DNA from 4 places in the Yersinia sp. 2541 StPb PI genome. Region 1 is predicted to be linked to each of the others. Evidence: predicted binding sites of a transcription regulator. Region 1 holds the regulator's gene; each other region holds the start of a gene.

Region 1 (6,037 bases):
TAGAGACTCTGGTGTTATTTGATGACCGAAAAGCAATAAAGGACGTTCATACAGCTAACGACAACTCCTTTGCCGGCAGACCTTCATCTGACGGGTTTCCCCCTGGCACCGCAAATTGCAACTATTCAGTTACACAACGGTTATCGGCAATGGAGTTATAAGGTTGAGCGACTCACAAAAATTTAATATCGCATAAACTTGATAAAAGCCTGATGGGGTTCTCTGGCATTATGTCGCCCTATACATGTGTTATAATATTGGGCAGAACGCTCAGTAATTTGCATAACTATTTGAATTTAAAAGGTATTTAGCTATATGGCAACTGTAGGCATTTTCTTTGGCAGCGATACTGGCAATACTGAAAACATTGCCAAGATGATCCAAAAGCAACTGGGCAAAGATGTTGCTGAGGTTCACGACATTGCCAAAAGCAGTAAAGAAGATTTAGAAGGCTTCGATATTTTGCTGATTGGGATCCCAACCTGGTATTACGGCGAAGCGCAGTGTGATTGGGATGATTTCTTCCCAACACTGGAAGAGATCGATTTCAATGGCAAGTTGGTGGCGCTGTTTGGTTGTGGTGACCAGGAAGACTACGCAGAATATTTCTGTGATGCGATGGGTACCGTGCGCGACATCATTGAGCCACGTGGTGCCGCAATCGTGGGCCATTGGCCAACCGCGGGCTACCATTTTGAAGCGTCCAAAGGTCTGGCGGATGACGACCACTTTATTGGTCTGGCAATTGATGAAGACCGTCAGCCAGAACTTACCAATGAGCGGGTTGAGGCATGGGTAAAACAGATTACTGAAGAACTGAGCCTGTCTGAGATAGTGGGTTAATCAAGCCTGTCGGAAACGCTATGGTCGTGTTCAACACTGCCGGGCGTTTCCGTTGCCTTTTATCCTTTTGAGCTGTGCTTTTTGTCATAACGTTGTTTTCTCTCTCTTTAGCTCCCATCCATGGTGAACAGCGCGTCCGGCTATCCGATTGTGCTTTGTTAAGCGGCCCACATATCCACATCTTCCTGCGCGCAAAATGAAAATAAACTGCTACAAATTTGTAACTTTATCCCTCGTCACTGTACACTTAAATGATGTGTTATCCCCATTCATCAATACACTGCATGATTAATCTTACAAAGTGTGCAATTATATCTTTGTTAACAACCACGGTTTTCATTTGGGGCTAGCAGTTCTATAATGAGACGTAATTGTAATTATTGCGCCACGGATGTCATAGGCTGAACAGCCTTAATTTGAAACGATAGTAACAGGACTGAATCCGCATGACTGACAACAACAAAGCCTTAAAAAACGCAGGCCTTAAAGTAACACTGCCCCGGCTTAAAATTCTGGAAGTGTTGCAAGATCCGGCGTGCCACCACGTCAGCGCGGAAGATCTTTATAAAAAGCTGATCGATATTGGTGAAGAGATTGGTTTAGCCACGGTTTACCGCGTACTGAACCAGTTTGATGATGCCGGTATTGTTACCCGCCACAATTTCGAAGGCGGTAAATCAGTCTTTGAGCTGACGCAGCAGCATCATCATGATCACTTGATTTGCCTGGATTGCGGCAAAGTGATTGAGTTTAGCAATGAATCCATTGAATCGCTTCAACGTGAAATTTCTAAACAGCATGGTATCAAGCTGACCAATCACAGTCTGTATCTGTACGGCCATTGTGAGACCGGTGATTGCCGTGAAAACGAGTCGGCACACGATAAAAGATAATGTGCTTTGAAAGCATTATCTTATAAAGATTTTAAGCACTGAATACACTACGGCTTATGTTTAATCCAGATTGATAGGTTCTACTGTTTGGTTAACATAAGCTATCAGCAAGATGGCCACCTTTCCCGTTCTATACCTGAGTATCTCTCGGTTGGGAGTCAGGTGGTCGTTCTTATTTATGTCCTTGATATTTATCCCCTTGGTACTGAAAGCCACTAGAGTGTTAGCGATGTTCTGGGTTCGTTCGCCTGCTAGCTATCTGCAACACCAATAACATTGGGTATCTATCCCGTTATTGTTCTTTCCTGAGTGACAAATTCACTGTTTATCGCCCCCATTTATTGACTCTCCCCCCTTTAGCGAGCTGCATCAATTTTACAGCAAAAAAAACCCCGGACCTGCCGGGGGAAAAACCATCAACTCAACTTCACTTAAATTTGTTTGGCCAAAAAATAAAGCAAACAGGAGATAACATTAGACACAGCTCGATATTACCAATTTTCAGACTTTAACCGACTCAGCACGGCTACTACGCTTACCGTCTGGGCTGGTGGAGCGGATCATCACCTCGCCACTCACGGTAGGTTTTGCCTTCGCATCATACTTCTGCCACTGCTTACCGCCATCAGTTGAATACTCGATAATCAGGCCCGGCAGTGAGATATTGGCTTCCAACTGCCCCGCCACAACCCGAGCACCGGGGACAGGCAGGCGATATGACACACCGGCTTTATCCAGTTTTGCCAGTTCACGTTGGCCCATGATGTTGGCAAAACGTTGCCAATCGATGTCCAACGCCTTGGTATCGACGCTATGCGTCTGGCCACCTTGATATTCGCGGCCCGCTTTGTAATCTTGCTCCCACGAAGCGCGATGCCAGGCACGCTCGGCCAATGGCAACATCCGCGGGAAGATCATGTATTCCATCTGCTCATCAGTGCGGACGGTTTCATTCCATGACTGACCCGAGATGCCATGTACACCCGGCCAAGGTTTATCGCTTTTCGCGCTAAAGTGATTACCATCGCGGTCCACTGAGGTCTCGGCATTCTGCGGCATGTTATCTGGTGCGAAGCTGAATACTTTCGCTTCGTCATTAAAGCGGGTTGCCCAGTAGTAACCGCGTTCATTCGGATTAACTTCATATGGCATATCGAAGTAGACATAATCTGGATTTGACGCGACCACTTCATAACCTTTATTGGCCCAATCATTGATTGAGTCAGCACCACCCCAATAGAGGGTATCCCAGAAGTTGACACCAACGCGTTTAGTGGCAAACGCTTTGGCGTCTTTGGCGTCTTTCAACCCATCCTGCCAAGCCTGCATCTTCTCGATGCCGTGAGCATTAACCAACTTACTGACTTCAATGGCAAAATAGCTGGAAAGATGTTCAACATCCTGCACCTTGCCTTGTTTGACCATATCCTGACAAACTTGTGATTTGGCCCAAGGTTTATCTTCAACACTCTTATCAATAATGCCTTTACCCGCTTCAATCGGCCCGTTTTTGTCCTGATAACCCGCACCCAAACGGATATTTTTCGCTTCATCGCCACCAAAGTGCCAGGTAGTCAGTGGCATACCGGCTTCTTTATGCATCTGCGCCATTTCGCCAATCACTTTATCGACAAACCGCTTAGAAGAGTCGAGGCATGGGTTGAGATAGCTTTTACGCTCATAGAACTGAACTGACGTGGTATTGGAATCATCAGTCGGGTCAAGCAGACGGAATTCGTTAGCTTCTTTTTCTTTGCCCTGTTTCATTAGATTGTTATAACGGGCTTCCATCGACACTACGGCTGCACGGGCGTGTGCTGGCACATCGATTTCAGGGATCACATCAATCTGGCGTGCTTTGGCATATTTCAGAATCTCAATATAATCATCACGAGTGAAATGGCCGCTACCCATATTATTGCTGTCTGGGCCAGAACCCAATTGCGGCAGCAAGCAGGTATTCTCCGTCAAATCGTGACAACGTTTGCTACCAACATCGGTCAATTCGGGCAAGCCTGGGATTTCAATACGCCAGCCTTCATCATCACTTAGATGGAAGTGGAATTTGTTCAGCTTATAAGCTGACATCTGATCAAGTAAGCGCAGCACTGCATCTTTGGTTTTAAAATTACGGCCAACATCGAGGAACACACCCCGGTATTCAAAACGTGGCGCATCTTTCGCCTCAAGAGTGGCAATAGTCTTAGTGCCGTCAGTCGGAACCAACGATAGAATGGATTGCAGGCCATAGAACACGCCGCTCGGATCAAAACCAATAACCTGTGCCCCTTTCTCGCCAATTTTCAGCTCGTAAGCACCGGAAACCGCTAAGTCACCTTTAAACGCGGCAGGTTGAATCACAGTTTTTATCGGGAAACCGGCTGAATTGGCCTTCAGACCCAGTAATTCGAAGCGCTGCTGAGCTGCCTCTGCGGCAGCTTTAGGCAATACACTCAGATCCAGCGCAACCCCGTGACTCAGATCCACATCCTGTTTATAGAGCTTAATCTCCATAGGCGTAGGGATTATTTGCCCACGCAAGTTAGCCACAGATAACGTTTTTACCGCTTCGTTTTTAACAAAGCGTGATTCCGGCGTCATCAGCACATTATTGTCATCTTTGGTGCGTTTCCACTGATCGCCAGTAAACTGTGTCAGATACTCATTGATATCTTCGGTATCGGTATTTTTTAGTACTTTGGGTTTAGCATCGCCAGCAGTGGCATACCAGCGCGGCATAAAGTCAGTGGCAAACAACTGCCAGTATTCGCCAGTAATAGGGATTTCAACCGCTTGATTGGCGGGGAATCCGGTGAATTTGGCGGTAGGTTCAATTTTATGCAAATCGCCCGTCAGATGCGTAATTTTAAACTGGCTATTATCGACGGTCAGAATCTGGCGGATACTATGGAAATAAATAGCCCAGTCTTGGCCGACTATCTCATCCCCGGTGTTGGTCAGAGTAATCATGACTTTATTACATGATGCCCAGTCGGCACCCAGTTTGGCGCAATCAACGCCATTTTCAGCAGCACGGTTATCCAACAATTTATAATTAACTTTCAATGTGCTGAGTTGATCAACAAGTTGTTGATTACGGGTATCAGCATTGGCATATCCCATCAAGCCAAAGGTTGCGGTTATCGCCGCTAAAGCATTTAATTTGAATTTATTCATCACTAACCTCATCCGTAATTAATAACTGCTGCCAAAACGGCTATTGACAGTATTGCTGCTGGCAGCGTTATTGTTAGCTCAATTGCCGTTATCCTGGTCACTTTTATCAGGACTATTATTTATCTGGGTTATTATTACTGCGTATTTCTTGCCACAGCTTCCCGCATTGCGCGTCATAGGCCTGACCATTACCGGTATGTGCAGCATCAATGCAACGCTGGTAATCCAATACTCGAACGGTCTCTTTCTCAGTAAAAGCCTGATGCGCTTTCTCTTGTTTCAGCACATCTAGCACCGCCTTGCAGGGGATCAATCTTTCTGGCGAACCTTCGCTGGCATTGATGCACGCGCTGTAGGCTTGTTTGAGTTTGCTATCTTCCGGTTGAACTGGGGTTTGTGGTGCGCAGGCACTTAATCCCAATACTGTGGTAATAATAAAAAGCATTTTCTTCATGGCGGGTGCTCCATTATGTCCCCGGGTTGGTTACCGGGGATGGCAATCAAAAAGTGGTCAACATCAGAAGATGGTAAAGGGTGCAATCACGATGAATTTAACGTCTTTTTCATCCTGGAATACGTTGCCAAAACCGCCGCCAAAGCTTGGAATATTGGTGTGGTTGTCATACATGGTGTAATGCAGTTTGAAGAGCGTGCCTTTCGCCCGGCCTTCTTGCAGAGTGTAGAGAACATCAAAGTTCCAAGCAGATTCTTTCAGACGCGTATTCTGGTCATAAATTGGGTTAGTACTTGGTTTTGCATCCCAGCCATACGCATAGGAGGTTCCCACTGACCAACCCGCAAGATTCCAGTTTTTCAGGTCATACATCACGCCACCAAACAGCGCTTTTTCGCCGTTGGCGTTGAAATCAGAGCGGGAATCCCACCAAACATCCAAACGGCCATTAGAGGTCGCATAGCCTGGCGTCATACGTTGCAGGAAGTAACCTTGGTTACCGTCAGCTTTGGCCCAGGTACCTTCAAGACGCAAGTCAAATGGCCCGGTGGTGTAGCCCAATGTCAGCGCTTGTAGCCAGGCTAATCCGTCATAGACGTCGTTTACATTGCTGGCACCGCCATCAACTTTATCTTTTGCGCCGTAGAACTGATAAGAGGTACGAAGATCA
Region 2 (6,037 bases), 1.9 Mb from region 1:
AAGCGGTGCCCTTTTCCAACATTTGGTCAATCACCGCATTGTAGCGATCGAACCGTTTGGTTTGAAAATACGGGCCTTCATCCCAATCCAGATTCAACCAGTTCATACCGTCCATAATAGCGTCGATGGCTTCCTGAGTTGAGCGCTCAAGATCGGTATCTTCAATGCGCAGAACAAATTCACCACCTAAATGACGGGTGAACAGCCAGGAATACAATGCGGTGCGTGCGCCACCTACATGGAGATAGCCGGTAGGACTGGGTGCAAAACGGGTTTTGATCTTCATTGGAATCGATGCCTTATTACGCTACGCCGGTCAGCAAAAGCTGACAGTTGCTCGAAATTTGAAAAAGTAGGCGACATTCTACCACCCTGTAGTAATTCCTCAACGATGTTACCGGTATGCAATTGATGATATCCCTGTCATCTTTCAAATTGCAGGTGTGTTGGCCGCACTCACTCACCCGAATCACATCCTTGGGTAAGCTCATCGGGTTCATTTGTTTGCCGCCGTCCTGCACCTTGAAATATTTTGGGGATCATTTAATAAAGGTTCATAGCGGCGATAAATATCGCATCCTGTTTAAATTTGCGGCGAACGATTGTTTTCGTTTTAAAAACCGTTGACTCACTTCGAACTATCCCTATAATGCGACTCCAACAACACGGCGGGGCGATTAGCTCAGTTGGTAGAGCATCTCCTTTACACGGAGGGGGTCATCAGTTCGAATCTGGTATCGCCCACCAAACTCGACGTGTTATGCAATAAATGAGATAGATGAGGGCGATTAGCTCAGTTGGTAGAGCATCTCCTTTACACGGAGGGGGTCATCAGTTCGAATCTGGTATCGCCCACCACTCATCACTCATTGTTAAAAGTATTAAGATTCAAGGTAGTAGAAGTGGGCGATTAGCTCAGTTGGTAGAGCATCTCCTTTACACGGAGGGGGTCATCAGTTCGAATCTGGTATCGCCCACCACTTCTTTTACTTCGTATTACCATATAATGGGTCGTTAGCTCAGTTGGCAGAATAGTTACTTTTAATCAATTGGTTAAAGGTTCGAGCCGAGCGAAGCGAGACAGCAACGCGTAAGCGTTGACCCGAAGGGCGAATCCGCAGGATGAGTAATCCCGCATGACTCGTGTTAAAAATGTCGAATAAATCTATATAATGGGTCGTTAGCTCAGTTGGTAGAGCAGTTGACTTTTAATCAATTGGTCGCAGGTTCGAATCCCGCACGACCCACCATTATATCAAGTACCGTATTAACTCCCCCAGATCTAAAAACTCAAAAACTACACGAAATCGTGTGGGTGAGACCCTGCGTTCAGGTTCGAGCCGAGCGAAGCGAGACAGCAACGCGCGAGCGTTGACCCGAAGGGCGAGGTCAGAGACCGAGTAATCCCGCACGACCCACCATTATATCAAGTACCGTATTAACTCCCCCAGATCTAAAAACTCAAAAACTACACGAAATCGTGTGGGTGAGACCCTGCGTTCAGGTTCGAGCCGAGCGAAGCGAGACAGCAACGCGGGAGCGTTGACCCGAAGGGCGAGGTCAGAGACCGAGTAATCCCGCACGACCCACCATTATATCAAGTACCGTATTAACTTCCCCAGATTTAAAAACTCAAAAACTACACGAAATCGTGTGGGTGAGACCCTGCGTTCAGGTTCGAGCCGAGCGAAGCGAGACAGCAACGCGGGAGCGTTGACCCGAAGGGCGAGGTCAGAGACCGAGTAATCCCGCACGACCCACCATTATATTTACTACCTCACTTAGAACGCCATCTATTGCTTATTAACGGGCATATCACATCAGTCGCGGCATTAAACTTACCCACTAAAGTTGTCCAGCCTTTGATTACTCAAAGAGTCATCATCCGTGTAAATAGTCCGGGTATGAATCGCAGGTATAAAAAAAGGCGCCGTAGCGCCTCTTTAGAGATTTTTTTCTGATACTTAGAGTACCAGGCCCGCAATAGAGGCGGACAGCACACTGACCAGCGTAGAGCCGTATAACAGCTTCAAGCCAAAGCGTGAAACTACATTCCCTTGGTGCTCATTCAAACCTTTAATCGCACCGGCTACGATACCAATAGAGGAGAAGTTAGCGAATGAAACCAGGAACACTGACAGAATACCCACGCTGCGTGGCGACAGTTCTGATGCCACTTTCTGCAAGTCCATCATTGCCACGAATTCGTTAGATACCAGTTTGGTTGCCATGATGCCACCAACTTGTAAGGCTTCATGAGTCGGTACGCCCATCACCCAGGCAAACGGGAAGAAGACATAGCCCAAGATACCCTGGAAGCTGATACCGAACAGCAAGCTAAATAAGGCATTCATCGCAGAAATTAACGCGATAAAACCAATCAGCATGGCTGCAACGATGATAGCAACTTTGAAACCGGCCAGAATGTACTCACCCAGCATTTCAAAGAAGCTTTGGCCTTCGTGCAAGTTGCTTAGTTGCAACTCTTCCTCGTCCTCTGCTTTATACGGGTTGATCAATGACAACACGATAAAGGTACTGAACATGTTAAGTACCAGCGCCGCAACCACAAACTTCGCGTCCAGCATTGACATATATGCACCCACGATTGACATAGAAACTGTCGACATCGCGGTTGCTGCCATGGTGTACATGCGTTTTTCAGACATTTTGCCCAAAATGTCTTTATAGGCGATGAAGTTTTCAGATTGACCCAGAATCAGTGAGCTGACGGCGTTGAATGATTCCAGCTTACCCATGCCGTTAACTTTAGACAGCAAAGTACCAATGATACGAATAACGACGGGGAGAACTTTGATATATTGCAGAATACCAATCAGAGCAGAAATAAAGACGATAGGGCACAGCACTCTCAGGAAGAAGAACGCCAAACCTTTATCACCCATATTGCCAAAGACAAAGTCGGTACCGTTGGCGGCAAATCCAAGCAACTTGTCGAATAAACCGGCGAATCCTTTCACAAAACCCAATCCAGCTTCCGAATGGAGGAAGAAGTACGCCAACAACACTTCAATTACCAGCAATTGAATAACAAACCGAATGCGGATGCTTTTACGATCCTTACAGATCGCCAGAGCTAATATGGCCACCACGACTAAGGCCAACGCAAACTGCAGAATATGGGACATGTGTGCTCCAAATTTGAGGCAGGCTAGATTTCGGTGGACATTTTATGTAACGGCTACATTAAAAACGAGATGTAGGCAGCAAATATAGAAATTCACTTGCACTAATGCAAACGAATTAGTGGAGTGGATCACAAAAAATAGGATGTTAATAATTTGCTACGGAAGTAGTTTAAATATGCTAGGTTGATCAATTGTAGTCATTCGTTACGAAAAGGGCGATGGAACATTTAACCCAACTTTTCAGAAAGCTACCACGGGTGATTGCTACACGGCTGATTATACGGTGTTAGCTATCAGAGAGATAAGTTCTACCACGCCAAGTGCGCTTGATAATTATTATCATTTAGATATTATTATTGATAAGAAAGTAGACGTAAGTTTTCAAGGGTAATACTGAATGCTGAATAGCCGTGCTGTCGATACATCCCGCCGTACATCAAGGAGGATAAAACTCTCCCTGATGGGGCCTGCTTTTATCGCGGCCATCGGTTATATCGACCCCGGTAACTTCGCAACCAATATTCAGGCGGGGGCCTCTTTCGGTTATACCTTATTGTGGGTGGTGGTTTGGGCCAACATCATGGCTATGTTGATCCAATTACTGTCCGCTAAACTCGGTATTGCCACTGGTAAAAATCTGGCTGAGCATATCCGTGATCGTTTTCCACGGCCTGCGGTATGGGCCTACTGGGTACAAGCCGAAATCATCGCCATGGCCACGGATCTGGCCGAGTTTATTGGGGCGGCAATCGGGTTTAAATTACTGCTAGGTGTGACCCTGCTTGAAGGTGCTGTCCTGACCGGCATTGCCACTTTCCTGATTCTTATGCTGCAAAAGCGTGGGCAAAAACCTCTCGAACTGGTTATCGGTGGGTTGCTGTTATTTGTAGCGGCGGCTTATATTGTAGAACTTATTTTCTCCCGACCAGAACTGGCGGCGTTGGGTCGCGGTATGTTGGTTCCTGACTTGCCTAACCGTGACGCGGTGTTTCTAGCGGCCGGGGTATTAGGTGCCACGATTATGCCGCATGTTATTTATCTGCATTCATCCTTGACGCAAACGGCGGGAGAAAACTCCAAGGCATCCCGTTATGCTGCGACTAAATTGGATGTGGCGATTGCCATGACAATTGCCGGTTTTGTGAATCTGGCTATGATGGCAACGGCGGCGGCGGCTTTCCATTTCAATGGTTATGGCAGTATTGCTGAAATCGAGCAAGCGTACCTCACACTACAACCCCTGTTAGGTAATGCCGCAGCCACTATTTTTGGTTTGAGTCTGGTTGCCGCTGGGTTGTCATCGACAGTGGTGGGGACCTTGGCAGGGCAGGTCGTCATGCAAGGCTTTGTCCGGTTTTATATCCCTATCTGGGTGCGACGCTCGGTCACGATGTTGCCTTCCTTTATTGTCATTCTGGCGGGTATGGATGCAACACGGATCTTGGTGATGAGCCAGGTACTGCTGAGTTTTGGTATTGCGTTGGCGTTAGTTCCATTGCTGGTCTTTACTGGCAATAAAGAATTGATGGGAGAGATGGTTAACTCAAAATTGATTCAGATTTTGGGGAAGATGATTGTGTTAGTGGTGGTTGGATTAAATGCTTATCTGTTGATTAGCTTGCTCTAACTTCTTCATACTGGCGGGATCGATAGCCAATCATCCGCCAGAAGCTTTTTTAATTAGTCATCATCATGATGGCGGTCATGCCCTTTTCCTCGATGATGTTTCTTGCCGTGGTTGTCATAATGTTTATCGTGTTTCTGATAGCGCCCTTCACGGTAATAATAGTTCTTTTGCCACCAGTCTCTGTTTTGCCAGCGGTGCCCATCCCAGTAATGTCCATGGCGATTTCGTTCGCCTAAATCCTGCCCCTGATGATCCTGCCACCATCGTTGATCGCGCCAGTCATAACCATCCCAATAATTGCCACGGCGATCTTGCTCACCGATCTGCAATGAAACACTGGGGAGTAGCTCAATACTTTCGGCATTTGCCATAGGAACGAGAGGAAACCAGGCTAATATCGTTACTAATAACAGTGGTCTTAACGCAATAGGTCTAAATATCGTTGGTTTCAAAACATCCACTTTTGACATGATTTATCCTTGCGCAGCTTTATTGGCTATGGCCTATCTTAAACTGCGGTTCGGCAACTGTGATTCAGATAAAACTGTAAAATAAAAAATTGAGATTTATCTGTAATAATGATGGATTAGGGGCACCGGAGTGCCCCTGTTGGGGACTTTGGAGAGAGCGTTTACACCAGAATATCTTCAATACGTTTGATTTCTTCGGTGCTGAAATCAGTGTTGGCTAGCATACCAACCGCGTCGTCAATCTGGCTGATTTTGCTGGCACCAATCAGTGCTGAAGTCACCCGCCCGCCACGTAATACCCAGGCTAAAGACATCTGTGACAACTTCTGACCGCGTTCGTGGGCCAATGCGTTCAACTGGCGCACCTTGGCCAGTTTTTCTGCGGTAAGCTGCTCGGGATTAAGGAATTTACTGCCACTGGCAGCCCTTGAGTCCTGCGGAATACCCGCCAAATAGCGATCCGTCAATACGCCGCCTGCCAGCGGAGAAAAGGCAATAGATCCTACGCCATACTCATCCAAAGTATCTTGCAGCCCGGTTTCAATCCAGCGTTCGAACATAGAGTATTTAGGCTGATGAATCAGGCAAGGCGTACCGAGATTTGCCAGAATTTCACAGGCCTGACGGGCTTGCGCCGCTGGATAGTTGGACAACCCGATATACAACGCTTTACCTTGGCGCACCAGCAGGTCCAATGCGGCCATGGTTTCTTCCAATGGTGTATTAGGATCCGGGCGATGGTGGTAGAAAATATCTACATAATCTAGCCCCATACGTTGTAGGCTTTGGTT
Region 3 (6,037 bases), 2.7 Mb from region 1:
GCTTATCACCAGTTTCACGGCGGCTGATAACTGCGCCATTGTTAGCTTCAGAACCGGTAGCAGGCAGGGTCAGCACTGAACCCATTGGCAGTGCTTCTTTAATATCGCTGCCAGTGGTTTGCAGAATATGCCATGGTTCTTGTGGGTAATTGACGGCAGCGGCGATGAATTTGGTGCCATCTAATACTGATCCCCCTCCCACCGCTAGCAGGAAGTCGATTTTCTCCGCCCGGCAAAGCGCAACAGCTTTCATCAGGGTTTCATAGGTTGGATTCGGCTCAATACCGCCAAACTCCAGGAAATCAAAGCCTTTCAGTGCCTGATGGACTTGATCCAGCACACCATTTTGTTTGATGCTGCCGCCGCCATAGGTAATCAAGATGCGGGCATCAGCAGGAATTTCTTTACTCAATTGTGCTATTTGACCAGTACCGAACAGCACTTTAGTGGGGGTATGGAGGGTAAAGTTTTGCATTATTTGTCTTCCAGCTTATGGGTGATGAACAATTATGGTAATCAAAACGCGACGTATTAGCCGGTGATGCAATGATTGTTTATTGCCGTACCATTGACAGCCATTGTCGGCAACTTAGCACGATACCTCAATGCACATTTCTGCCTTGCTCTTGCCTATTTCTCCAAAGCACTGTAGAAAATGCGGTAAATATTGCACAATTTATATCTGATCGTTTTAGTTGCTAGATTATCTCAGATAACTCCAGTAAGTGAGAGTATATGGTTGAGGTTAATGATATTCAGGTACAGATGGCCGAAAAAATTACACGTTTGGCTAAGGGGAATGGCTTAACGCCCTCTGCTGTGCCACGGGTGAAAATTTTGTACTCCACAGTGCACCAGCCGCGCACTCCGGTAATGTACACCCCCAGTGTAGTCATCATATTCCAGGGGCACAAAGTGGGTTATCTGGGCAGTAAAGTGTTTCAGTATGATCCGAAAAATTACCTTATTCTGACGGTTCCACTGCCGTTTGAATGTGAAACTTTTGCCAGCCCTGAAATACCTCTGGCGGGAATATCGATTCATATAGACAGCCAGATGCTACAGGATCTGCTGATAGATATAGGTGATGATGAGCTGGATAAACCGTTCGGTAATACCTCTGGCGTCAATTCATCGGCGCTGACCGAAGAGATGCTGTGTGCCACCGAGCGCTTATTGGATGTGATGTCCAATCCCCGTGATGCCAGAGTGCTCGGCCCACAAATTGTGCGGGAAATTCTCTACTATGTACTGTGTGGTCAATGCGGAGGAGCCTTGCAGGCGCTGGTTAACCGCCATGGGCACTTTAATCAAATTACCAAAACCTTGCGGCGTATTGAAAATCAATTTGCAGATAATCTGAATGTTGAGCAATTAGCGGCAGATGTGAACATGAGTGTTTCGGCGTTTCATCATAACTTCAAAGCCGTCACTAACACCTCGCCACTGCAATATCTCAAATCTTACCGGTTGCATCGCGCACGAATGATGATGTTGCACGATGGGCTAAAAGCCAGTACCGCAGCCAACAAAGTAGGGTATGAGAGTGCTTCACAGTTCAGCCGTGAGTTTAAACGCTATTTTGGTCTCACACCCAGTGAAGAGGTCGCTAAACTGCGGACTAACTGATTTTACGGCCCAGCGAATAATGGCAATAAAAAACGGCGCAGTGAGCGCCGTTTAACTGCTTGAGTCACGAGGCAAACACAGGGTTACTCAGTGACACTTTTACGTTTACACCACACCAACACCAGTGTGCCGACCAAACCAATCAGCAACAACACTATTGGTAAAATCATCAGTGCTGTCATCACCTGGTTTTCATAGTGCTTAACGAATGGGATATGACTTAGCGCGAAACCTAACCCAACGACACTCCCCACCCATAGCAGCCCGCTTAACCAATTAAAGAACTGAAAACGTGCACTGTTCAGGCCAGAAATACCCGCCAGCGTTGGCAGTAAAGTCCGTACAAAAGCGAGAAAACGGCCAATTATCAGGGCCGCCAAACCATGGCGTACAAACAGAGTATGGGCGCGTTGCCGATAATGAACCGGTAGCTGTAACAGCCACCTTTTAACTATTTTAGTATCGCCTAACCACAGCCCTTGCAGGTAACTGAGCCAACAACCCAAGCTGGCAGCAGTGGTTAAAATTATCATGGTCGGTAAGAACCCCATGACTCCCTTGGCAATTAATGCACCCGCCAATAGCAACAAACTATCACCGGGGAGGAAAGAAGCCGGTAGCAAACCGTTTTCTAAAAATAGGGTGGTAAAGAGAATGCCGTAAATGACCCAAATCACATTCGGATCGGCAAGTTTACTAAAATCCTGCTGCCATAAGGCATGAAGGATTTCGCGTAATACATCCATTTCTGTTCCTGTTTGCCTAGCGTGTGAGGATATTGTTGTAAGGACTGGTCTAGTGTATCCGTAATGGCGCGGATCCACATTGATCTTATCCTCAATAATCGAATTTTTGAGGGATATATACGTGTCGATGAGACTATTTGTGTAAGAGAGGATTAATGCGCGGATATTGTTACCGCGCATTAACAAATCAATCGTTCAGAAACCCTTACTGCACTGTTTTGATGCGCTCAAATCCTGCGGCCAAATCGTCCTGCAAATCTTGCACATTCTCCAGACCAATATGCAGACGGAACAGTGTGCCTTTTATCCCGTCCCCTTCATACTGACGAATGGCACGGATATTCTCCGGTTGATAACCCAGAATCAAGGATTCAAAACCGCCCCATGAAAAGGCCATACTGAAGTGGGTGAAATGGTCGAGATAAGCCTCTAACTGTTGCTGACTTAACTCTTCTTTTAATTCAAAAGAGAACAAGCCATTACAGCCAGTGAAGTCTCGTTTATAGAATTCATGGCCTTTGCAGCTTGGCAGGGCAGGGTGATAGACAGTGGCAACTTCCGGGCGCTGAGCCAGCCAGTTAGCAATTTCAATACTGCTTTTCTCGTGTTGTTTTAAACGCACGCCCAGTGTGCGCAATCCACGGCTAGCAAGATAAGCTGTGTCAGCATCAACCATTTGCCCCATCAGATAAGAGTCTTCCCGCAGTTGCTCCCAACAACGCGCGTTGGCAACGGCAATCCCCAGCATCGCATCAGAATGACCAATGATGTATTTAGTTCCTGATTGGATAGAGATATCAATACCAAAATCCAGTGCTTTAAACAGCACACCCGCAGCCCAGGTGTTATCCATCATAATAATGATGTCTGGTGAAACGGCCCGGATGGCTTGTACCATTGCCGGAATATCTTGTACTTCCATGGTGATGGAACCGGGTGACTCAAGGAATACCACTTTGGTTTTTGGGGTAATTAATGAGTCGATCCCGGCACCTATCATCGGATCAAAATAGGTCGTGGTGATATTCATGCGTGATAAAATTTTATCGCAAAAACTTTGGGCCGGCTCATAAGCAGAACCGGTCATTAGCACATGGTCACCCGTTGCGACAAATGACAAAATTGCGTTGCTGATAGCCGCGGCACCGCAAGGATAAAGGACGCAACCTGCGCCACCTTCCAGCTCTGTCATCGCCTCTTGCAGCGAGAAGTGAGTCAGGGTGCCTCGGCGGCCATAGAATAATTCGCCTTTTCCCCGATTGATAGTGGCATGCTTCTTCGCTTTTACCGAGTCGAAAACCAGCGATGAAGCTCGCTGGATCACCGTATTCACTGAGCCTTGAGTAAATCGTTTACTTCTGCCCGCACTGACTAAGGCTGTTTCCAGTTTTTCTGTCGTTTCTTTGTTTGCAGACATGATCGTGTCGTCACCTTTATATAGGATATGCTGTAGTTCCAGAGCCAGCATTCATTTTAGAGATATATTCCTTACGTTAGCATGATGATTGTTATGTGGGGGCAGCTTTCACCATGAAAAAAACTAAAGAGAGTGACGCGCTGTTTTCTGACGGTTTGTAATGGAGAAATTCTGTGTAAGTGGCAAAACAAGGGATTTATTAAGGAGTCTTGGTGAGAGTTCTTTAGTTCAATCAATCACTTCTTATCTTTATATCTAATGTTATCGGCATGGAATAATTAAGGTCGCTATCATTTCTATTAATTTACATAATTGTTTCAATCAGAATAATTCTCTTTCATTCTTAAAAAATCGTCTCAAATACTAATGATAATTACTATCAATTCCCGATTTGTTTGATATGATCGGCACCTGATTTCGTCCTTAAATTGATATGCATATTGGGTGGAGGCACAGCGTGAAAATAGCTGGCAAAGAGATTAAAGATAAATCATTCGTGCAAGGCCGGATGATAGCAGGCGTAATGGCATTATTGCTGGTGGCCGGTTTGGCAGGTCATGCACAGGCCGCGCCAGGCAACAGCAGTGCAGTCGCTGCATCTGTTGCTACACCAACAACTGCAACGTCAACCCCACTACCTACACCGGAAATCACACCGGTCGCTGCAAATGCACAAGCTGTTGCACCTGCAAACCCAGCACCTATGGTCCAGCCTCTGGCGGCACCTGTGCCACAAGGGTTGGCAATGGACTTATCTGTCTGGGGCATGTATCAGCATGCAGACGTCGTCGTTAAAGGGGTGATGATTGGTCTGGTGTTAGCCTCAATCGTAACCTGGACTATTTTGTTCTCCAAAGGTACTGAATTATTCCGTGCTCGCCGCCGTTTGCAGCAAGAACATGAAGTTATCGGGGCTGTGACTGATATGGATACCGCGTCTGAGCGGGCGGAGGCTTTTAGCACCGATAGCATTAGTGCCTTACTGCTACGAGAAGCGCAAAACGAGCGCCTATTGTCGACAGAATCCAATGATAACAATGGCATTAAAGAGCGTACGGCTTTCCGGTTGGAACGCCGTGTAGCAGCCATTGGTCGCCAAATGGGTAAAGGCAATGGATTCCTGGCTACTATCGGTGCAATCTCACCGTTTGTCGGGTTGTTTGGCACCGTGTGGGGCATTATGAACAGCTTTATTGGTATTGCTCATTCGCAAACCACCAATCTGGCTGTTGTTGCACCGGGTATCGCAGAAGCCTTGCTGGCAACGGCGTTAGGTCTGGTCGCAGCAATCCCTGCGGTAGTTATCTACAATATATTTGCTCGCTTAATTGGTAGTTACCGTGCACAGGTGGGTGACGTTGCCGCCCAAGTATTGCTGCTATTAAGCCGCGATCTTGATCTGGCGAGCAGCGCTGAGGCAAAGTCATCTAAGCATCCTCACCAATTGCGTGCGGGGTGATTTATGGCCATGCGTATGAATGACAATCTTGATGAAAGCGGTGAATTACACGAAATCAACGTGACACCCTTTATCGATGTAATGTTGGTACTGCTGATAATCTTTATGGTGGCAGCACCATTGGCAACAGTCGATATTAAAGTGGATTTACCAGCGTCTTCAGCGGTACCACAGCCGCGGCCGGAAAAACCGGTATTCCTGACAGTTAAAGCCGATAATCAGCTTTATGTCGGTGACCAGCAGGTTGACCGCGACACTCTGGCCGCGGCGTTGGATAAAATGACGCAATCCAATAAAGAAACCACTATCTTCTTCCAGGCGGATAAAGTGGTGGATTATGAAACTCTGATGAGCGTGATGGATGCGCTACGCAAATCAGGTTATCTCAAGGTTGGCTTAGTCGGTATGGAAGCGGGCATGGCAAAATAGCCTGCAACGCAGGCGCGGTTACGGTTGCCGCGCCTGACATTAATCTTTCGGCGTATTACGGCCCACTTCACTGGTATCTACCGCCCCCAACGCTTGTAGAAGGTCGCCTTCCAGTTCATGAGTATTTTGTGCTTCGTAGTAATTCTCCTCACCTACGCACTCTTTCCAATCGATATATCTTGGCGAACGGGTGTTATATAAAGGTTTATATCCAATAGCGATGAAAGCCATAGTGATCCCATTCTCTTTTATTTTTTTGCACATACCTTTTTTGATAAGGCTTTGTGTGACATAAAAACCTTTATTTTCTTTATGTGCACTTTCAAAGCTATCATTACCATCAGAAAGAATTATCAT
Region 4 (6,037 bases), 560 kb from region 1:
ATCTGCTTTGAGCATCAACCCTGCTGTCTGGCAATAAAAAAGCACCGCATGAAAGCGGTGCTTTTTCTTACTCATTAAACGGAGTTAGGCTTCAAGCAACCCTTGTGCCAGATAGTGGTTAGCATCAACCACCCCAGGTAACACGAAGAAATATCCCCCACCGATCGGTTTGACATACTCTTCTAACGCCTCACCGTTCAACCGTTTTTGTACCGTCAGGAACGCCTTTTCCAAATCAGATTGGTAGCAGACAAACAGCAAGCCCATGTCCAGTTGCCCTGAATTTGACACTCCCAGCGAGTAACTGTAGCCACGGCGTAACATCAGGTTACTCTGAGTTTCTGCGGTACGTGGATTTGCCAGCCGGATATGTGCATCTAACTTAATCACGTTACCATCGGGATCTTTGGTGTAATCCGGCTCATCATGTTCATGTAGGCTCCCCAAGGGGGCACCGCTATGTTTATCACGGCCAAAGATAGTCTGCTGTTCTTGTAACGGTGTGCGATCCCAAAATTCCACTTTAAAGCGAATAATCCGCGCCGCCTGATAGCTACCCCCGACTGCCCATGCGGGCTCGCCGATATTGCCCTGAACCCATACCACTTGATTAATCAGCGGCTTATCGCTGGTTTTGGGATTCGCAGTCCCATCTTTAAAACCCAACAAATTGATCGGCGTTTCTTTACCTTTGCTACGGGCCGCATGAGCAGAAATAAAACCTTCACGCTTCCACCGCACACTGAGTAAATCTGGCGTGTGCTTGATAATATCGCGCAGAGCGTGAATCACCGTTTCATTGGTATTAGCACAAATTTGCAGCAAGATATCACCATGACACAAACCCGCATCCAGTGAATCATTGGGGAAGCGCGTCATTCTTTGTAGCCGCAGTGGTTTCTGCCCCTGCAAACCAAACCGCTCATCAAACAAGGAATCCCCCACAGAAACCGTAATGGTCAGGTTATCCGGGTAAATTTCCGGCCCCATAATTCCAGAATCCAGCGGTGGCAATTTGGCATTAACCGAAGGTGCATGCCCGCCGCGGGTCAGGAAGGCCAGCCGCTCCGTCAGCAGTTTGAATAATCGGGTCAAGGCCGCCTTATCGGTGGCCAGTACATCAAATGCTACCAGCATCATGGCCGCTTGCTGTGGGGTTAATACCCCTGACTGATGCTGACCATAAAAGGGCTGCTTCTGCCAGCGTTCATCTTGCGCAAGTGCAGCCTCGGGTGCAGGGCAATCTGCCGCTCGGGCTATCTTTGCCCCGCCAAGAGCCAAGGCACCACTCATCATGCCCATACCCAGCAGTAAACGCCGACGGGAGGGCAACGCCGCCCCGCTACCATGTTGATACGACCCGTGTTGCGGGTCGGTTTTCTTACTCATCTTAATGCCTCAATCCAAACCCAATACGCCACGAAGCTGAGCAAGGTCTTCCGCCAGTGCCGTAATCGGCCCTTTCATAGCATTACGATCGGCGTCAGTTAACTTCTCGTAAGACTCATAACCCTCTTTCGTGCGATATTTCGCCAATACGCTATCGACGGTTTTGAAGTTAGCATCGATTTTTTGCAGCAGCGGCTGGTCGGCTTTTTCCAGCAATGGCCGCAGCAGATTAACAATTTTCTGTGCTCCATCAACGTTGGCCTGGAAATCCCACAGATCAGTACGACTATAACGGTCTTCTTCACCACTGATTTTGCTGGCCGCAACCTCTTCGATTAAGCCCGCAGCACCACCAACCACTTTATTTGGCGCAAATGTCAGGCCGGTGATGCGTTGTTGCAGTTCCAGGGTGTCCTTGTACAGTTGGTCGGCGAATTTATCCGCGCCTTTAGTGGTGTTGTCACCAAACAGGATTTTTTCTAACCGATGAAAACCGGTAAATTTCGGATCAGCGGCCTTCTGCTCAAAATCGTCCTCACGGGCATCGATACTGCCATCCAAATCTGAGAACAGTTCAGCAATCGGCTCGATACGCTCATAATGCTGGCGGGTTGGCGCATACAACTTGCGCGCCAGAGCCAAATCGCCTTTCTTGATTGCATCAGTAAAGGCTTTAGTTTGCGTGACTAATTGGGCAACCTCTTGTGTTACATAGACTTTATATTCAGCAATTGGCCCGACCAATGCCATCGCGTCCGGTTTTACCGCCGCGTGATCACCAGCCGCCGTGACTGTCAATTTACCTTTCGGGTTGCTGAGTAAGCCACAGGTCATATCGTATTCACCCGGCTCCAAATTAGCCGTCATCTTCTGGGTAAAACCCGGGGCAATATTTTCGCGTTCCTCAACCACCATCACGCCTTTGAGGATCTCCCACTCCAACCCTTTCTGACTGGCATTATGAACAATAAATTGAGTTTTACCGGCAGGAATAGACAGCGCCATCGGCTCACACTGCTTATCGTTAACGGTAATTTTAATTTGTGGAATATCAGCTGCTTGTACGTTGATAGCCACAGCAGGTAGTGCCAGTAACGCGGCGTGCAATGCAGTGCGACGGAAGAACCGGTTAGACATGTGAAAATTCCTGAATTATTGGTTAGTTTTCCGCGCAGCAGGGGCAATTGTGGCCGCCGTAGTGCGTGGTGGAAGGAAAAAGAGGATCAGTGCCGGAATCAGATAGATAAAGTAGACCGCAACTTCGCTGATTGTTGGTGCTTCCTGATAGCCAAACATCCCTTCAAGGAAGGTGCCGAGCAGTGAATGAGTGGAGAGCACATTCGTCAAATCGAACGCGATATCCTGAAAATGATTCCACAGACCGGCTTCATGGAAAGCTCTGATGGCTCCGGCGGCCAGGCCTGCGGCGACAAACAAGATAAACAGGCTGGTCCATTTGAAAAATTTAGCCAGATGCAACTTAACGCCGCCCCAGTAGATAGCCATCCCCACCAAAATGGCGCAGGTCAGGCCAAGTATTGCGCCAATTGGCGCGCCAATCCCGACATCCTGCTGGAAAGCCGCCAGTAAGAAGAATACCGATTCAAGCCCTTCACGGGCCACGGCAAAAAAGACCATCGCCACCAATGCCCAGCCCTGACTGCGGCCTGAGTTGAGTGCATTATCAATTGCCCCTTCCAGATGGACTTTGACTGACTTGGATACCTTGCGCATCCAGAAAACCATATAGGTTAAAATGCAAACTGCGACCACCGCAATAATACCTTCAAACAGCTCTTGCTGTTTTTGCGGAAACTCACCTGTGGTTTCATTAATAAAGATGCCGATAGCAAGGCATAGCGCGGCTGCCGTTACCACTCCAATCCACACTGCCCCCATCCATTGACCGCGTTGAGTACGCTTAAGGTAACTGGCTATCAAGCTAACAATCAGCGCGGCTTCCAGCCCTTCACGAAACATAATTAGAAATGGGACAAACATGCTAAGCACCCCTGCGCTGGATATGGGTATAAATATGTAATTATGAGTAACGTCAATTTTCGTAAAGAAAAGTAAAACTAAGAACGATAGTGATTATCATTCTGGCAAAAAGAAATTCAAGAGGCTAAATAAGAATATTGTTAAACAAACTGTGGCAAGTTGTTTCTGCTAGGTTAAATAACAAATAAATTCATTAAGATACGTTTTTTTAGGTCGCACCGCCCTCTCAGCCTATTTATCGATATCTGGCGCAATTTTCAGCAAAAAAAAGCCTCCTGTTGTACAGGAGGCGATGTTAAGCAACAGTAAATGCTATTAATAACTGCATGTGTGCGCTATTAAATGGTTTTAAACTCCGCTTCAGCATTACGGAAACGTTCAGTAATGGTATTACTTGGCGTATTGCCCAACAAGCTCACCACCACAATGGCGATACTGGCAAATAGGAAGCCTGGTATAATTTCATACAAGCCCAACCAGGCATATTGCTTCCAGACGATAACCGTAATAGCACCGAGCAACATCCCTGCCAGTGCGCCATTGCGAGTCATTCGTGGCCAAATCACCGAGATAAGAACCACAGGACCAAATGCGGCGCCAAAACCAGCCCATGCATAGCTAACCAGACCAAGAACCCGATTATCCGGGTCCGCTGCCAGTGCGATAGCTATCAATGCCACCAGCAACACCATGGCACGGCCGACCCACACTAACTCTTTCTGGCTGGCCTTTTTACGCAGGAATGCTTTGTACAGGTCTTCCGTCAACGCACTAGAACACACCAGTAACTGGCAGCTTAAGGTACTCATGACGGCTGCCAGAATAGCGGACAGTAAAATACCGGCAATCCATGGATTGAAGAGTAATTTAGCTAACTCAATGAAAACACGTTCGCCATTTTGGCTCACATTCCCAGCTTGTTCAGGATGGTTTTCAAAGTAAGCAATACCAAAGAAGCCCACCGCGATGGTCCCTGCCAGACAAAGGATCATCCAAGTCATACTGATGCGGCGTGCACTACGAATAGTACGGTGAGAGTCTGCCGCCATAAAACGCGCCAGAATATGTGGCTGACCAAAATAACCCAATCCCCAACCGAGTAGAGAGAGGATGGCAACCAGATTCAGCCCTTTAAACATGTCGATATTCGCGGGATTTTTCGCAGCAATGACCATCATGGAAGTGTCGATACCTCCCACCGCCAGAATAACAATAATCGGGGTCAGGATCAGAGCAAAAATCATCAGCGTTGCTTGTACTGTATCCGTCCAGCTTACTGCGAGGAAACCGCCAATAAAGGTATAGGCGATGGTGGCCGCAGCACCAGCCCATAATGCGGTGCCATAGCTCATATCAAACGTACTTTCGAATAAACGCGCACCGGCAACGATTCCTGAAGCGCAATAAATAGTGAAGAAAACCAAGATAACTACCGCTGATATCACCCGCAGCAATTTACTCTTATCTTCAAAACGGCTGGTGAAATAATCAGGCAATGTCAGTGCATTGTTATTGGCTTCGGTATGAACCCGCAAACGGCCTGCGACCAACTTCCAGTTAAGATAAGCACCAATCGTTAAACCAATGGCTATCCAGCTCTCGGAAATACCCGACAGGAATATTGCCCCCGGTAATCCCATTAATAACCAGCCACTCATATCGGAAGCACCGGCAGATAATGCAGTGACCACACTGCCTAAACTTCGCCCACCCAGAATATAATCATCAAAGTTATTGGTTGCCCGGTAGGCCATGAGGCCAATTAATATCATCCCAAAAATGTAAACTAAAAAAGTCACCAACATTGGCGTATTCATGGTCATGCAACGTCTCCATAGTGCGTATTATCGTTTTAATATATCCCGCTATTTTGAGTTCTTTCCGCTCAGTGCGGTGTCATGTTTTCACTCTGGAGAGCCGGAACGTGACACTCAGTTGCACCAGAGATGAATCTCGAACTCAAATAAACTACCAGCACAACTATTCGCTGGCGAACGGCCATCTCGCGGTGGCTATCCTAGTGGAGGAGTTTCCTTACTCACAACAAATTAAACAAATTTTTTACAAAAAATTCACCCTGCATCACATTACGCCATGTTAGAGGTTACACCTTCCATTGCAAAATGAGTCATACCTAAGGTTAATCCCTCACAAAGCCTACCATTGTTAGCATTAGCCTTAGTTAAACATAATATTCGATCCCTCCTACGCCCCGCTCGATTGTTAAAAACAAGACTGAATTCACACTTCATTCACGCCGTGATTTAACACGGTTGCACAAAGTTGCAACATGCCTGATATTATCAGGAATCAAATCATAATCCCCCTTATTAAAGGAGCCGGACAGCATGGGTAGCACCACAATGGGCGTGAAACTCGATGAAGCAACACGCGACCGTATCAAGGGCGCGGCACAGCGTATTGACCGCACGCCACACTGGCTGATCAAGCAGGCCATTTTTAACTATTTGGAACGACTGGAAAGTGGCAGTGAGCTACCCGAATTGCCAACACCCCATGTGACCCCTATCGCGGAAACGGACGATATTATGCCGCAAGTCACTGAAAGCGCACATCAACCATTTTTAGATTTTGCCGAGCAAGTGCTACCACAATCAGTAACTCGTGCGGCCATCACTGCGGCCTA

The links. Region 1 encodes Fur, which represses iron uptake genes when iron is present. Its sites were predicted from a motif close to ATAATAATGAGAACNACTATCAA; they were not measured.
Region 2: the regulator Fur is predicted to act here: its motif matches at 3,476-3,498, upstream of V1953_RS06025 (Nramp family divalent metal transporter).
Region 3: the regulator Fur is predicted to act here: its motif matches at 4,153-4,175, upstream of exbB (tol-pal system-associated acyl-CoA thioesterase).
Region 4: the regulator Fur is predicted to act here: its motif matches at 3,468-3,490, upstream of efeU (iron uptake transporter permease EfeU).

What each region holds. Positions count from the first base shown of each region.
Region 1 is NZ_JAZGQB010000001.1:3,292,608-3,298,644, forward strand. It holds gene fldA (flavodoxin FldA) at 316-843, shown strand; gene fur (ferric iron uptake transcriptional regulator) at 1,290-1,736, shown strand; gene V1953_RS14895 (beta-N-acetylhexosaminidase) at 2,238-4,913, opposite strand; gene chiQ (ChiQ/YbfN family lipoprotein) at 5,029-5,367, opposite strand; gene chiP (chitoporin ChiP) at 5,431-6,037, opposite strand, start outside.
Region 2 is NZ_JAZGQB010000001.1:1,358,927-1,364,963, forward strand. It holds gene gltX (glutamate--tRNA ligase) at 1-286, opposite strand, end outside; tRNA gene V1953_RS05980 (tRNA-Val) at 672-747, shown strand; tRNA gene V1953_RS05985 (tRNA-Val) at 783-858, shown strand; tRNA gene V1953_RS05990 (tRNA-Val) at 905-980, shown strand; RNA gene V1953_RS05995 (RtT sRNA) at 1,040-1,131, shown strand; tRNA gene V1953_RS06000 (tRNA-Lys) at 1,175-1,250, shown strand; RNA gene V1953_RS06005 (RtT sRNA) at 1,296-1,421, shown strand; RNA gene V1953_RS06010 (RtT sRNA) at 1,467-1,592, shown strand; RNA gene V1953_RS06015 (RtT sRNA) at 1,638-1,763, shown strand; gene V1953_RS06020 (NupC/NupG family nucleoside CNT transporter) at 1,965-3,149, opposite strand; gene V1953_RS06025 (Nramp family divalent metal transporter) at 3,547-4,776, shown strand; gene V1953_RS06030 (DUF2502 domain-containing protein) at 4,830-5,246, opposite strand; gene V1953_RS06035 (aldo/keto reductase) at 5,408-6,037, opposite strand, start outside.
Region 3 is NZ_JAZGQB010000001.1:613,488-619,524, forward strand. It holds gene yqhD (alcohol dehydrogenase) at 1-475, opposite strand, end outside; gene V1953_RS02690 (AraC family transcriptional regulator) at 736-1,629, shown strand; gene V1953_RS02695 (DedA family protein) at 1,713-2,375, opposite strand; gene metC (cystathionine beta-lyase) at 2,581-3,792, opposite strand; gene exbB (tol-pal system-associated acyl-CoA thioesterase) at 4,250-5,251, shown strand; gene exbD (TonB system transport protein ExbD) at 5,255-5,680, shown strand; gene V1953_RS02715 (hypothetical protein) at 5,720-6,037, opposite strand, start outside.
Region 4 is NZ_JAZGQB010000001.1:2,731,880-2,737,916, forward strand. It holds gene efeB (iron uptake transporter deferrochelatase/peroxidase subunit) at 85-1,389, opposite strand; gene efeO (iron uptake system protein EfeO) at 1,399-2,526, opposite strand; gene efeU (iron uptake transporter permease EfeU) at 2,542-3,390, opposite strand; gene putP (sodium/proline symporter PutP) at 3,729-5,213, opposite strand; gene putA (trifunctional transcriptional regulator/proline dehydrogenase/L-glutamate gamma-semialdehyde dehydrogenase) at 5,739-6,037, shown strand, end outside.